DNA from 2 places in the Photobacterium sp. MCCC 1A19761 genome. Region 2 is predicted to be linked to the other one. Evidence: predicted binding sites of a transcription regulator. Region 2 holds the regulator's gene; the other holds the start of a gene.
The links. Region 2 encodes PurR, which represses purine synthesis genes. Its sites were predicted from a motif close to TNANGNAAACGTTTNCNTNA; they were not measured.
Positions count from the first base shown of each region.

Region 1: a site for PurR is predicted at 2,636-2,655, ahead of purM (phosphoribosylformylglycinamidine cyclo-ligase). Genes of this name have one in related genera too.

Region 1 covers NZ_JAZGTF010000001.1:575,891-583,381, forward strand. Annotated here, with positions in the region: gene VV869_RS02645 (DUF2066 domain-containing protein) at 1-43, opposite strand, end outside; gene VV869_RS02650 (uracil-xanthine permease family protein) at 360-1,610, shown strand; gene upp (uracil phosphoribosyltransferase) at 1,894-2,520, opposite strand; gene purM (phosphoribosylformylglycinamidine cyclo-ligase) at 2,717-3,757, shown strand; gene purN (phosphoribosylglycinamide formyltransferase) at 3,760-4,407, shown strand; gene VV869_RS02670 (class II glutamine amidotransferase) at 4,513-5,301, opposite strand; gene lpcA (D-sedoheptulose 7-phosphate isomerase) at 5,346-5,927, opposite strand; gene dauA (C4-dicarboxylic acid transporter DauA) at 6,005-7,491, opposite strand, start outside.
Region 2 covers NZ_JAZGTF010000004.1:96,334-103,824, reverse strand. Annotated here, with positions in the region: gene VV869_RS07080 (FAD-dependent oxidoreductase) at 1-833, opposite strand, end outside; gene VV869_RS07075 (carboxymuconolactone decarboxylase family protein) at 846-1,436, opposite strand; gene VV869_RS07070 (hypothetical protein) at 1,586-1,978, opposite strand; gene VV869_RS07065 (TfoX/Sxy family DNA transformation protein) at 2,299-2,892, opposite strand; cyclic di-GMP riboswitch class I at 3,020-3,125, opposite strand; gene purR (HTH-type transcriptional repressor PurR) at 3,402-4,409, opposite strand; gene VV869_RS07055 (heme ABC transporter ATP-binding protein) at 4,880-5,695, opposite strand; gene VV869_RS07050 (FecCD family ABC transporter permease) at 5,692-6,729, opposite strand; gene VV869_RS07045 (heme/hemin ABC transporter substrate-binding protein) at 6,750-7,491, opposite strand, start outside.

The sequences.
Region 1 (7,491 bases), on a different contig from region 2:
GCCAGGCCAGGAAAGCGCACAGGAGTAGAGCAATACGCAACATTAGAAGACTCATATCATCATTGACTTAATGCCCGATCATAGAATGAACCAGCCAGTATCGGCAACTGCTAGCGTGAGAAAATCCCCGTCATGCGTGCGCTTTCTTCCAACTCCCGCAACCAAAGCCTCCTCAGACGGCCGGAATAACCACACCGAAGCATGCAACGAAATGTAATCGTTACATCAAAAAGGTGATAATAGTTACATTTTTCAGCATCCCTGATGAACAAGTGGTTTTATCCTGTCCGGCAAATGGGCAAACGATTACATCCGTGATAGCATTCCGCGATTTTATTTCAGACAGGGTGGAAACAATAATGATGCAGGTTGTACAGGGCGCTCAAATGCTGTTTGTCGCATTTGGTGCATTGGTTCTGGTACCGCTATTAACCGGGCTGGATCCGAGTGTGGCGCTGTTTGGCGCAGGTATTGGTACCCTTCTTTTTCAATTCATCACAAAACGCTCCGTTCCCATCTTTCTAGCTTCCTCTTTTGCGTTTATTGCTCCGATTATGTATGGCGTCCAAACCTGGGGCGTTGCCGGGACCATGAGTGGTCTGATGGCTGCCGGGGTTGTTTACGTGCTAATGAGTGCCGTGATCAAAGTGCGCGGTGTCGCCATTATTCATAAACTGCTGCCGCCGGTGGTGGTTGGCCCGGTGATCATGGTGATTGGTCTGGGTCTGGCACCGGTTGCGGTTAACATGGCACTGGGGAAAACCGGAGACGGTGCCGTGCAGCTGATCGATAGTGATGCTGCGCTGTGGATTTCGACCATCTCTCTGCTGGTCACCATTGTGCTGAGCGTCTTCGCCAAAGGCTTCCTGAAGCTGGTCCCGATTGTGGGCGGGATTGTTGCCGGTTTCACCACCAGCCTGTTCTTCGGCGTGGTCGACTTCACGCCAGTGGCCCAGGCCAGTTGGCTGTCTTTACCGAACTTCACGTTCCCGGAATTTAACATCAACGCCATCCTGTTTATGATCCCGGTCGCCATTGCGCCGGCGGTAGAGCACGTCGGCGATATGCTGGCCATCTCCAACGTCACCGGGAAAGACTACCTGAAAAAGCCGGGCCTGCACCGGACCATGGCTGGTGACGGGGTCGCAACCATGGCTGCTTCTTTATTCGGCGCACCGCCAAACACCACCTATTCAGAAGTCACCGGTGCGGTGATGCTGACCAAAGCTTTCAACCCGGTGATTATGACCTGGGCTGCCGTTACCGCGCTGGTGCTGGCCTTTGTCGGCAAGCTGGGCGCTTCGCTGCAAACCATCCCGGTGCCGGTCATGGGCGGGATCATGATTTTGCTGTTCGGCTCGATTGCGACGGTTGGCCTCAACACCCTGATCAAGAACCAAGTGGATCTGCACAAAGCACGCAATCTGGTGATTGTCGCCGTAACTCTGGTCTTCGGCATCGGCGGCATGGCATTCGGCATCGGTGAATTCAGCCTGCAAGGCGTCAGCCTGTGCGGCATTGTCGCCATTGTGCTGAACCTGGTCCTGCCGGACAATTTGGGGGAGAACCACGTGGTCGACAACGCGCAAATGGAAGAATCCGCGCGCTAGGTCCCAGCCCGAACCCCAAAACACGCAAAATAACCGAAACGCAGAAGCCCCGCTTCTGCGTTTTTTTCTGGTCAGCCCATCAAGCCCAGTTCGGTTGAAATAGCCCGTGCCAATCAAGCCAGTGACTACCTGATTTACCTGATTGGTTCAAAAATAGCCGGGCGCACGGCGGAAATTCAGAGGTTGAAGCCAAAGAAATGTCCCGCAACGGATACGGGTTCGGCAGATCACCGACATAAAAAAACCGGGCAGAGCCCGGTTCTTGTTTCACTGATGTTGGTGCTTACTTGGTACCGAAGATCTTATCGCCGGCATCGCCCAGACCCGGGACGATGTACCCTTTGTCATTCAGCTTCTGATCGATTGCTGCAGTGTACAGCTCAACATCCGGGTGTGCTTTTTCCAGTGCCTCAACCCCTTCAGGAGCTGCAACCAGAACCAGCACTTTAATGGATTTACAGCCATGCTCTTTGAGCAGGTCAATCGTGGCGATCATCGAGCCGCCGGTTGCCAGCATTGGGTCAACCACCAGCGCCATACGCTCATCAATGTTAGAAGCCAGCTTGTGGAAATACGGAACCGGCTCCAGCGTTTCCTCGTCACGGTAGATCCCCACCGTCGAGATACGGGCACTTGGCATGTGCTCCAGCACGCCGTCCATCATCCCCAGACCTGCACGCAGGATCGGAACAACCGTTACTTTCTTACCTTTGATCTGGTCGATCTCAACTTGACCGTTCCAGCCTTCGATAGTAACCTTTTCCGTCTCGAAGTCTGAAGTCGCTTCATAAGTCAGCAAGCTACCAACTTCCGTCGCCAATTCACGGAAACGTTTCGTGCTGATGTCACCTTCGCGCATAAGACCAATCTTATGTTTTACCAGTGGGTGTTTTACCTCAACGACTTTCATGTCTGGCTCCTAAGCAAGCAAATTTTCAAAAAATCGCACTATTATACACTAGACTACATCTTGCCGTGTAGGGGTATGCATTGCGTTTGCTCAGGTTTTACCCAGGCAAATTTATTGACGCAAACGTTTTCCTTTCTGGTTTGACTGCTGTTATCATAGCCCCGCTTTTTTACTTTAATGCGATGAGGGATCTCTTGTGAGCGGCAACAACTCTTCTCTTAGTTACAAAGATGCTGGTGTGGATATTGATGCGGGCAATGCCTTAGTTGATCGTATTAAAGGGGTTGTCAAACGTACCCACCGTCCGGAAGTCATGGGCGGCATCGGGGGATTCGGAGCGCTTTGCTCACTGCCGACCAAGTACAAAGAGCCAGTTCTGGTTTCCGGTACCGACGGGGTTGGGACCAAGCTTCGCCTGGCGATGGATTTGAACAAACATGACACGATTGGTATCGATTTGGTGGCCATGTGTGTCAATGACCTGATTGTTCAGGGTGCCGAGCCGTTGTTCTTCCTGGACTATTACGCCACCGGCAAACTGGACGTCGACACCGCGGCCAACGTGGTCGCCGGGATTGGTGAAGGCTGCGTGCAATCGGGCTGTGCCCTGATTGGCGGGGAAACTGCAGAAATGCCGGGCATGTACCACGGCGAAGACTATGATGTCGCCGGATTTTGTGTCGGTGTGGTTGAGAAATCCGAGATCATTGACGGTAGCAAAGTCCAGGCGGGTGATGCCCTGATTGCCGTGGCTTCAAGCGGTCCGCATTCGAACGGTTTCTCGCTGATCCGTAAAATTCTTGAAGTCTCACAAGCCGACCTAAACCAGGATCTGAACGGTAAGCCTCTGGCAGAGCACCTGCTGGAGCCGACCAAAATTTATGTGAAATCGACCCTGAAAATGATGGAAAGCTGCGAAGTGCATGCGATCTCTCATATCACCGGCGGCGGTTTCTGGGAAAACATCCCACGCGTTCTGCCACAAGGCACCAAGGCAGTGGTTGACGGCAACAGCTGGCAATGGCCGGCGGTATTCAACTGGCTTCAACAAGCCGGTAACGTCGACACTTACGAGATGTACCGCACCTTCAACTGTGGTGTCGGCCTGGTGATTGCTCTGCCGCAAGCCCAAGCGCAGCAAGCGATTGAGATACTGAACGCGGAAGGCGAAAACGCCTGGCTGCTGGGTGAAATCGCGGCCGCTGACGCAGGTGAAGCGCAAGTGGAGATCAAGTAACGATGAAAAACATCGTTGTCCTGATCTCCGGTAGCGGCTCCAACCTTCAAGCCCTGATCGATGCCTGCGCGGAAGGTCGTCTTCCCAATGCCAGGATCGCGGCGGTGCTTTCCAACAAGGCAGATGCCTACGGTCTGGAGCGTGCGCGCCAAGCCGGAATTGAAACCGTGCACCTCTCGGCAGCGGCATTCGGCGATCGTGACAGTTACGACCGCGCGATGGCCGAGCAGATGGATGCCTTTGCCCCGGATCTGGTGATCCTGGCGGGTTTCATGCGGATTCTCAGTGATGAATTCGTCCGTCACTACCGGGGCCGGATGCTGAATATTCACCCGTCCCTGCTGCCGAAATATACCGGGCTTCATACCCATCAGCGCGCCATTGATGCCGGTGACTCGGAGCATGGCACCAGCGTTCACTTTGTGACCGAGGAGCTCGACGGCGGACCGGTGATCCTCCAGGCCAAGGTGCCGATTTTCGCCGGGGATACCGCCGAAGAAGTCATGGCCCGGGTTCAGGAGCAGGAGCACCGTATCTACCCGCTCGTCACCCGTTGGTTTACCGAAGGACGACTGAGCATGGCTGATGAGCACGCGGTGCTTGACGGTCAAATCCTGCCGCCGACCGGCTATGCTACGGACGAGCCCTAAACGGCTGGCCTGACCGCTTAGAAAATAGAACATAAAAAACGCGACCCGGAGGTCGCGTTTTTTATTGCTGTGCTTCAGCCATTACCGCAAGGTTCCGGCGACCCACTAGGTCGGCGTCACCACCCGGTTAAAGATCTGCTCACCCAGGTAAAACACACTGAGCTCGCCGGGCTGCATCTTATGCCAGCGTTCATCATTGGTCAGCGGCTGGGTTGCAACCACCGTCACCACATCATTTGGCGTGGTTTCCTGCTGAAAATCGATCGTCACATCTTCATCAATCAGCGATGCCCGGCCAAACGGCGCCCGGCGGGTGATCCAGTGCAGATTGTTGGTGCAATAGGTAAAGACATACTCACCATTACTGAGCAACATATTGTACACCCCAAGCTGGCGTAGCTGATCACAGCACGTCGCCACGAATGCGTAGAACGGCTCCATCTGCTCAGGCTGCTCCGGAAAACGGGCTTCCAGTTGATTCAGCAACCAACAGAATGCAATTTCACTGTCGGTATCGCCCACTGCTTTGAAACGCCCGGTATCAAGCGCGTCATAGCCGGTCAGCTGACCATTATGGGCAAACGTCCAATACTGGCCCCACAATTCCCGGGTAAAGGGATGGGTATTCTCCAGGCTGACGCCGCCACGGTTGGCCTGACGAATATGGCTGATCACGGCGCAGCTTTTGATCGGGTATTCCTGAACCAGTTCAGCGATTCGCGAGTGGCAGCTGGGATTGGGATCTTTAAACGTGCGGAAACCCCGCCCTTCGTAGAACGTGATCCCCCACCCGTCCCGGTGCGGGCCGGTTTTACCGCCCCGCTGCATCAGCCCGGTAAAGCTGAAACAAATATCCGTCGGCACATTGGCACTCATGCCAAGTAGCTCACACATAGTCCTTTATACTCTCATTGACCCGGTTGTTTCGATGGTCGGACTTACGCCGCCGCCATCTCTTTTTCAACCAGCATAATTAAAATATGGATAATTTTAATATGAACTTCCTGGATGCGATCGGCAAATCCGAAGTGAGGGACCCGGATTTCCACATCGGCCAAACCAGCCATCTGGCCGCCATCTTTGCCGGTCAGGGCAATGGTTTTCATGCCTTTGGCCTTTGCCGCTTCAATCGCTTTCAGGATATTGCCTGAGTTTCCAGAAGTGGACAGACCGAACAGCACATCACCCTCCGCACCGACCGCTTCCAGGTAACGCGAAAAGACGTACTCGTAGCCAAAGTCATTACTGACGCAAGACAGGTGGCTTGGATCAGAAATGGCGATACCCGGATACCCCGGACGGTTTTCACGGTAACGACCCGTCAGCTCTTCGGCAAAATGCATCGCATCACAGTGGGACCCGCCGTTTCCGCAGGACAATACCTTACCACCCTGCTTAAACGATGCTGCCAGCAGCTTCGCCGCCGCTTCAATATCAGCAAGGTTCTTCTCATCGCTCAGAAAGCGGTTCAGTACGTCAGCAGCTTCTGTCAGCTCTGCACGGATCAGGTCTTGGTACATAGGCTCATCTCTATTATTGATTTACGGTTCTCAGCCCCGGCCAGGCAGCTATCCCGCCCGGCAGAGGCTTCTCTGCCCTAGCCCGCAGTGTACATAGAAACCACAGAAGGTGTCGACTCCTGAGGCGCCACATTGTGATGCTTTGTGCTCAAATGCTCACGTAATGACTGCGAAGATGAGTAAAGTTGAACTTGCGCGGCGGCAAGGACCCCGGCGGCCGCCAGCTTCCGCTCAACGTGCGCCGCGACCCCCAGCAGATACACCGGATAATCCCCGGCTCTGGCCAGGGCCATATCCAGTGCCCGAATCGCCGTGATATCCATGGTTGTCACATCGGTAAAATCCAGCACCAGCGCGCGGGGCGGCTGCGGCAAGCGGCCAATTACGCTCAGCGCTTTCTCGCTGGCAGCAAAGAACAGCGGGCCGTTAATATCATACACCACCACATCCTCGCCAAAATCCAGATGCGGGTGCGTCTGTGCCACCACAGTGACAGACGTCAGCGAAGCCATGCGCTGAATAAACAAAATTCCGGACAACAGCAGCCCGACCGCGACCGCAATCACCATGTCAAAGACCACGGTGAGGCTGAAACAAACCAGCAGAACCGCCACATCCCGTCTCGGGGCGACCTTCATGGTGTGGACAAAATGCGGGGCCTCCGACATATTCCAGGCCACCATAATGAGCAGCCCGGCCAGCGCACTCATCGGGATGTAGGCCAGCACTGGTGCCAGGAGCAACATGGCCGCCAAGACAAACAAGGCATGCACAATCGCTGATACCGGTGAAAAGGCCCCGGCGCGAATATTGGTTGCCGTCCGGGCAATCGCAGCAGTAGCCGGGATCCCGCCGAAAAACGGCACCACCAGGTTGGCGAGCCCCTGGCCCACCAGCTCACCATTCGGATTATGCTTGGTTCCGGTCATCCCGTCTGCCACCACGGCACACAACAGCGACTCGATACAACCGAGCAAGGCAATGGTAAATGCCGCCGGCAGCAGGGCCATCACGAGCTCTGGGGTGATCGATGCTGCCTGCCACGGCAACATCAGGGACGGCAGTACCTGTGGGATCCCCTGGCCGATCAAATCGCCAATCTGGTACTGGAACCGCTCTCCCAGCAAAGCAACATGCAAACTATCCGACTGATTGAGCGCCAGAGCCGCCACTGTACCGGCCACCAGCGCAACCACATGGGGCGGTATCCGTTGTTTCAAGCGCGACCAGCCGATAAATACGGTAATGGTCACCACGCCCACACCGGCATCGGCCCAGTTCACACTCGGCAAGGCGCTGCCGAAAGCCATCACTTTTTCCGGGAAATGAATCGGGTTGCCGCTCACCTGCAGCCCCAGCAGATCCTTGAGCTGAAGAAAAGCGATCACCAGGCCGATCCCGGCAGTGAAACCGGTCGTCACCGGATACGGGACATAGGCAACCAACTGCCCCAGCCGCAACACGCCCATCAGTAACAGGATGAGCCCGGACATCAAGGTCGCCAGCATCAGGCCGGAGAGTCCATATTGCTGGGTGATCGGCAACAGGATCACCACAAATGCCG
Region 2 (7,491 bases):
GTATTGAGGCAATCGCCACCCATTTTATGGCGCTCGATCAGGGTCACTTTCGCTTTGACGGCAGCAGCAATGTAGGCACTGACTAACCCGCCAGCCCCTGCACCAATCACCACCATGTTCTGGTCGAACCGAGCCGGGCGGGTCCAGCCGGTGTAGATCCGACGGCGGTTGTACAGGTTCATCAGTCCTTTGGCACAGAGTGGGAAAATACCGAGCAGGGCCAGCGAGAAGAGGACTTGCGGTGAAATTACCCCGCTCAGCGAGTCAATTTCACCGAGCTGGGTCCCGGCATTGATATAAACCATGGTGCCGGCCAGCATCCCGAGCTGGCTGATGAGGTAGAACATCCGAGTGGAAATCGGCGTCAGGCCCATCAGCAGGTTGACCAGAAAGAACGGGAACACCGGGATCAGGCGCAGGGTAAACAGATACAGCGGGCCATCTTTTTCGATGCCTGCATTGATGGGGGCCAGACGGTGGCCAAACTTGTCCTGAACCCAGTCACGCAGAATATAGCGGCTGAACAGAAAAGCCAGGGTGGCACCGATGGAGCTGGCAAATGAGACCAGCAGCAGGCTCCACCAGAAGCCGAACAGCGCGGCGCCCAGCAGGGTCATGATGGCTGCGCCGGGCAGTGATAGTGCCGTCACACCAATATAAACCATAAAGTAAATCAGGCTGGCAACGAGCGGCTGACTGGCAATCGCATCCTGCAGGGCAAGTTGCTGCGTTTTGGCTTGCTCCAGGGTGAAGTACTGGCCGAGATCGAGCGCAAACCACAGCCCAATCAGGGTGGCAACAATGCCGAAAACGAGTATCTTTTTCTTGTTCATAGTGGTGATGACCTACTTGGGGCTGTTCGTTTGCCGTGTTGGCTGTTGATCCGTCTGCTCCGGCTGGATAGGCAGGGAGCAGAATCCCTGCGCAGGGACGTCCAGAGCGGTGTTAAATTTGGCCGAGAGATTTTGAAATGCGATCAAGGCCGTCAATTCGACCAGCGCATCCTCGTCGTACCATTGTGTGAGTGCCGACAGCATGGCATCGGTGACCTGTTGTCCGGTGATGGTGATGGCTTCGGCATAGCCCAGCACTGCTTGTTCCTCGGCGCTGAATAAATCACTTTGCTGCCAGTGTGACAGTGCTTTGATTTTTTCGATGGAGTCGCAGCGTTCGGCCAGCTTCATGCCGTTGGCATCGACACAAAACGCGCAGTGGTTGAGTTGCGACACCCGGACGCAGATCAGTGAGCGAATCACCGGGGTTAATGGCGATGATTTGCGGTCCAGATAGCCAAAGAATCCGGCAACCAGCCAAAACAGGGTGGGGCGTCGTCCCCATAACAAGGCCGGATTCAGAGGGTGGCCGTAATGGCGCTTCTGAAGCCAGAGGAGCGGCTTGATCAAAAATGAGTAATGTTGCTTGGCTGAAATACGCACGTGTGCCTCTTAGGTTGCCTGCGGGCCACATATGCAACAAAGATAGCACGAATCGTTGCGCAGGATGCAGCTCTACCGAATGGTATGAGACAAGACCGAACAACGGTTGGAAAACTTTCAGTTTTGAGAGAAAAAATCTTTAAATTCGTTTAGTTGAGCGAAATATAGACGGATTTGACCTCTTGTTGCTTTGCCATATCCGGAATGACAGGCTGGGATACAAACAGATAACCGGAGGCCAGTACCGGCAGTAAGGCGAGGGCCATGGTTTTGCCGATATGATAGTTGCGGTACCAGTATTTCTTGGCGCGGATTTTGAGCAAAATGCCCCATAAAAGCAGCAGGCCGTTGAACCCAGCAGTCAATGCCAGCACTTCATCGAGCATTGAAAACGGGGCCAGTTGCTGATGAACAACAAAGATAATAACAGTGGTTGGCAGAAGGTTCAGCAGGACCAACAGGCGCATCAGTTTTGGCCATTTGCAAAACTTGTCTTTGAACATCTGATTGGATTGTCCTGGAAAAGGCTGCGAGCTGTACATGATACCTTCCTTCCGGCTGCGTTGACGCCCCAATTCTACTGAGGTCGCATGGGATGAAAACCCTGTTGATGAATTTGTGAACAGCTTTGGGAGTGGTGTCAATCTTTGTCATTTTTTAACAGAAAAATGTCTTTCTGATGGTACAAATTTGACATGATACGGAGCAGCAAGAAAAGCCGTTCTGACCCGCATTGAGCGGCGCTCTGTGGTGCCTTCAACGCGCGCGTTCTGGGCGGGGAGGGATTGGCTGAGGGATGGGGAAGCCAAGCATAAAAAAAGAGACGGAAGCCGCCTCTTTTTCAGAATGAATCGGGAAGGATTCAGCTGTTGAGTTTTGACAACAGCTCGGAACGACGCTGCGGCGGAATGACGGACCAGTGACGTCCGCTTACTGCACCTTCCAACGCCCAGAGCAAGTCGAGACTGACCGTTTCCTGATGCGTTTCCTGCAGGGCTTTAAAAGCGTTCAATGCCCCGGCTTCGTAGAGTTCGTCGACGCTACAAATCCCTGCTTTTTTCAGCATTCGTTCGTTGGCTAAGCGCAGGTTAGGTAAGTCTTTAATCCGACTCGGGCCGGTCTGACTTTTCTTTTCCTTGTCCTGTTTAGCGGCTTCAAAAGACTGCTGTGCGTGTTCGATAATTTTTTCCGGCGCATCCCACCACTCCTCAGGAATTGCGAAGTGTTTGGTGACGACCGGAAAGCCACGCTTTTTGTAAACGTATGGGCTGAGGCCTGCTTGTTTAAATTGTTCTTCGTTTTCGGCATTGGCACGCAGGTGAAGTTTGTCGTTAACAACTAACGCAAACATGGTTTCGCCTGAGAAAATCCCAAAGCCACCAAACATTGAACGTGATTTTACATTTTCAAAACATTGAAACAGTCGAAGAGAATCTTTAAGTACTGGTTTGTCCATGCTTCTTTCTCGGTGAAAAATTTCTCGAGTCACCTAACAACAGAGCGAGGATTCAGATTAGCAAAATACGAAGAAAAGCAATGTCAGGGATTTGTCAGGATTCTGAACATGACTTCTTGCTACATCCATCGGCAACCCCGCTACCATAAGTCCACTTAGTTATTGATAATTAAGCTACTCTTAGGCCGGAGGCTTTGCGTCCCATCCTTTCGAATGGTTTGCCTTGTTCGTGACATTAATAAGCATATCTCAGAAGATATTTTTGAACTTGGTCCCATTTTTAAAAGTGTGATACCGCTCCCATAAATAGATTCTAAAGCCTGCTAGAGAAAATTTAAAACTTATTAAATTTTGAACAGGTTGATTGGGATTGGGCCACATTTAACACGTTATACGCTTTGAGAAATTGAGAATGTAAAGCTTCTGTCAGGGGAAGGTCAAAATTGCAACAAAAAACCGATAGCAAGCTATCGGTTTTTTTGAATGGAAAAATTGAAGTGGTTATGAAATCAGGTGTTTAGGTTCTTAACTGATTTTCGAACCACCAACTCAGGTGCCATTTCAAAGATCCGGCGCTCATGTTGTTTGTCTTTCACCCGCGCCATCAGGATTTCAATGGCTTTCTTACCCAGCCGTTGTTTCGGCTGGTGGATGGTGGTGAGCGGTGGTGAGAAGTACGGCGCCAGGTCGATATTGTCATAACCGATAATGGAGACATCATCCGGTACGCGCAGACCCGCTTGCTCAAACGTACTGATCAGCGCCATCGCCATGATATCGTTAAAGCAAAAAATCGCGGTCGGGCGCTCTTCCATGGCAATGAATTGCTTGGCAGCCGCCACGGCAGACTCACACTCGAAGTCACCTTCAATCAACCAGTCCGGATTGACGCTCAGATTGGCTTCAGCCATGGCTTTATGGAAGCCTTTGAGGCGTTCGCGGCAGGTGAGTTTTTCACTGTGACCGGTCAGGCAGCCAATTTTCTGGTGGCCGTGTTCAATAAAGTACTTGGTCGCGACATAGCCACCCAATTCCGCATTGTCCTGGATCTTGTCGGTGTGCGGGCTCTCCGGACCCCAGTCCATGACCACCATCGGCAGATCTTTCTGGCGCTCGAGCAGGGCCAGCAGTTTATCGTCCAGATCGGAACACATCACCAGTAATCCGTCGACCCGCTTTTCAGCCAGCATGCGCAGATAGTCACGTTGCTTTTCCAGGTTCCCTTCGGTGTTACACAGGATCAGCGTGTAGCCTTCGCCATAGCAATATTCTTCAACCCCATGTACAACTTCGGCAAAGAACGGGTTGGTTGATTTGGTCACCAACATGCCGATGGTTCGGGTGGTGTTACATTTCAGGCTACGCGCCACGGCACTTGGGGCATAGTTGAGCTCGTCTACGGCAGCCAGAACTTTCTTCTGGGTTGCTTCTGCAACAAACCGGGTTTTATTGATCACGTGAGACACTGTTGTGGTTGAAACACCTGCCAAACGTGCAACATCTTTAATCGTTGCCATACTTATTCTTCTAATAATTCAAAGCGGGCCTGGGCCCATTTCTCTTCATTGATCTGAACAGCATTCAACAGCCGCGCACCAAACTGAATAAGTATCTGGTTTGCTTCTTGGAGTCAGGCCAGATACTTGTTCAGTTTGGCATGATGATCTGCGTTCACAGAGATCATCATGCTGTTTCATACTGCGTATAAAACGTCAAAAAGCCGCTTCTCTTCCGAGCGGCTTTCTTGTTCTTCTCGCCTTTCAGGCGTTGCATTGTGTAATCGCTTGCGATCACATTCTACTGAGTGTAGCGCACAGTGCAACGTTTCTGTATCGCAAGGTAGTAATTCTTGATAGATATCAACAAACTCACTGCAAATTTTCTCAAATTGGATGCATATCTGGTGGTGTTTTTCATCTCGGCCATCGCTTCTCCCGGGGAAACCGGGAGAAGCGTGCCGGTGTTTATGCCGGTTGGACAGGCTTGCTTATCCTGCGGGTATCACGACCGGAAAATCTTGGGTCGGATGTTTGCTGACGTGGACCGGCCAGCCATAGACCCGCTGGATGATTTCGGGCGTTAAAGCCTGCCATGGCGTGCCATCAGCCTGTACTTTGCCTTGATTGATGATCACTAACCGATCGGCATATTGGGCGGCCAGATTGAGATCATGGATCACCACAATGACAGCAGCACCGGACCGGGCCAGCTCCCGGGCCACTTGCAAGGTCCGGTGCTGATGCGCGAGATCCAGGGCGGATGTCGGTTCATCCAGCATCAGGATACATTGCTCGCCCGCATGGCTGAGCTGGGTCAGCACCCGGGCCAGGTGAACCCGCTGTTTTTCACCGCCGGACAGGGTGGGGTACAGTCGGTCCTGAAGTGACAGGACATCGACCCGGCTCATGGTTTCAGTCGCCAGCGCTTGGGTGTCTTTTTTCGTCAGTTGCAGTGGGAGGCTGCCCAGCTCAACCACTTCCCGCGCTGTAAACGCAAAAGTCAGGTTGCTGTGTTGCGGCAGGACCCCAAGGTGTCTGGCGAGCATCGCCGGGGCATAGGTTTCCCGATCCTGACCGAAAAAATGTATCGTGCCGCCGCCGTCGGCTTCGCCACTCAGCACCTTGAGCAGACTGCTTTTCCCGGCCCCATTCGGACCAAGCAAAGCGGTCAGTTCGCCGCTGGCAAGACTCAGGCTGAAGTCATCAAGCAGTGTTTTGCCGCCCAGGGTCAGGTTGAGCGAGCGGGCTTCAATCGCTGGTGCCGTTTGCGTTGTTGCAGAGACAGGGTTCATGGCGATATTCATGACATTCTGCCTCGTTGTTTGACCAGCATGATGATAAAGAACGGCGCGCCGAGAATAGCGGTAATGATTCCGACCGGCAGTTCCGTCGGGGCCGCCACGACGCGGGCCAGCATATCGGCCACCAGCAACACCAGTGCGCCCAGCAGGGCTGAGAGCGGGAGCAGGATTTTATGGTTCGGGCCGCACAGCATCCGGCCCAGATGTGGGATGATGAGCCCAAGGAAACCGATCACCCCGCTCAATGAAACGCAAATGCCAACACCCGCGGCACAGAGCAGGATCAGGCGACGCTTGAGCCGCTGGACGTTGACGCCCATATGCCGCGCTTCCGCCTCCCCCAGCAAAAATGCATTGAGACCATTGGCGTCCTGATCAAACATCAGCACCAGCACACCAAGTGTGACAAATGCCAGGATGATCCCCGGCCAAGTTGCCCCGGCCAGCGAGCCCATGCTCCACAAAGACAGATCCCGCAGCGCTTGATCATCGGCCAGATAGTTCATCAGCCCCATCGCAGCACCGGAAAGCGCCGCAATGGCTACCCCGGCCAGTAGCATCACGGTGACAGAGGTGCCGTTTTTATCGGTCCCGAGACGGTAAACCAGATAGGTGCTGACCGCACCGCCGATAAATGCAAACACGGGCACGGTTCCGAGGGTTAGCAGCAAGGGATAACTCGCAGCCAACGGCGCAAACACGACAATCGCCAGCGCAGCCCCCAGGCTCGCCCCGCCGGAGACGCCGATGATGCCGGGATCTGCCAGCGGGTTCCTGAACAGGCCTTGCATGACCGCACCGCACAGAGCCAGGATGGCACCCACGGCAATACACAGCAGCGTACGCGGCAGGCGGATTTGGTGGATCACAATCTGAATATGTGCCGGAAGCTCGGCCTGCCAGGGCAGTAATGCCTTTAGGCTGTCGCTAAAACTAATCCCCATCGGGCCGACAACCACCGAGCTGGTGATCGCCACGGCCAGACTCAGCAGGCCCAGCGGGAAAATAATGGCGGCAGGAATGCGTTGAAACTGCATAGTGGTGAATTTCGGCTCTGTTAGTGTGGGTAGAACACAGTGTTTAAACGTTCGGCTTCGCTCAGGCTTTTCAAGCCCAGCCCGCCAATCAGCGCGGTACCATCGATGGTGGCGATGGCTTTGTTCTGTCCGGCCGGGGTGGCGATCAGCAGCGGCATTTGTTGTAACAAATCATCCGCGCTGCTAAGGTTGGCCATGGTTCGGGAACTCAGCAGAATGATATCGGGTTGCATCTCGACCATGGCTTCCACGGAAATAGGCTTGTAGGACTCGACGGCTTCGGCAGCCGGATTCACCCCACCGGCTAAAGCGATCACGGTATCGGCGGTGGTGTTGCGGCCGGCCACACTGGCCGGACGGCCTTCGCGGATCAACAAAAACAGGACTTTCTTCGGCGTTTGAGTTTGTGCCAGGTTCGCTTTGATAGCCGCCAGTTTCACCTGGACGTCTTCACGCAGTGCTGCCGCTTGAGTTTGCTTGCCGGTGAGCTCGCCGACCTGGTCTATTCGGATCAGCAAATCGTCCACGGTTTCCCCGGAGTTGAGGATATTCACGGTGATCCCGGCCTGGCGGAGCAGGTCCAGGGTCGATTTCGGCCCCATCTCGTTCGAACCCAGCAAACGGGTCGGATTTAATGCAATCAGGCTTTCAGCAGAAAGCTGACGGTGGTAGCCCAGCGTCGGCACTGAAGGTTCGACTAACGGCTTGCTGGTAATATCTACCGCTGCGATTTGCGACTGGGCACCGAGTGCATACATGAGT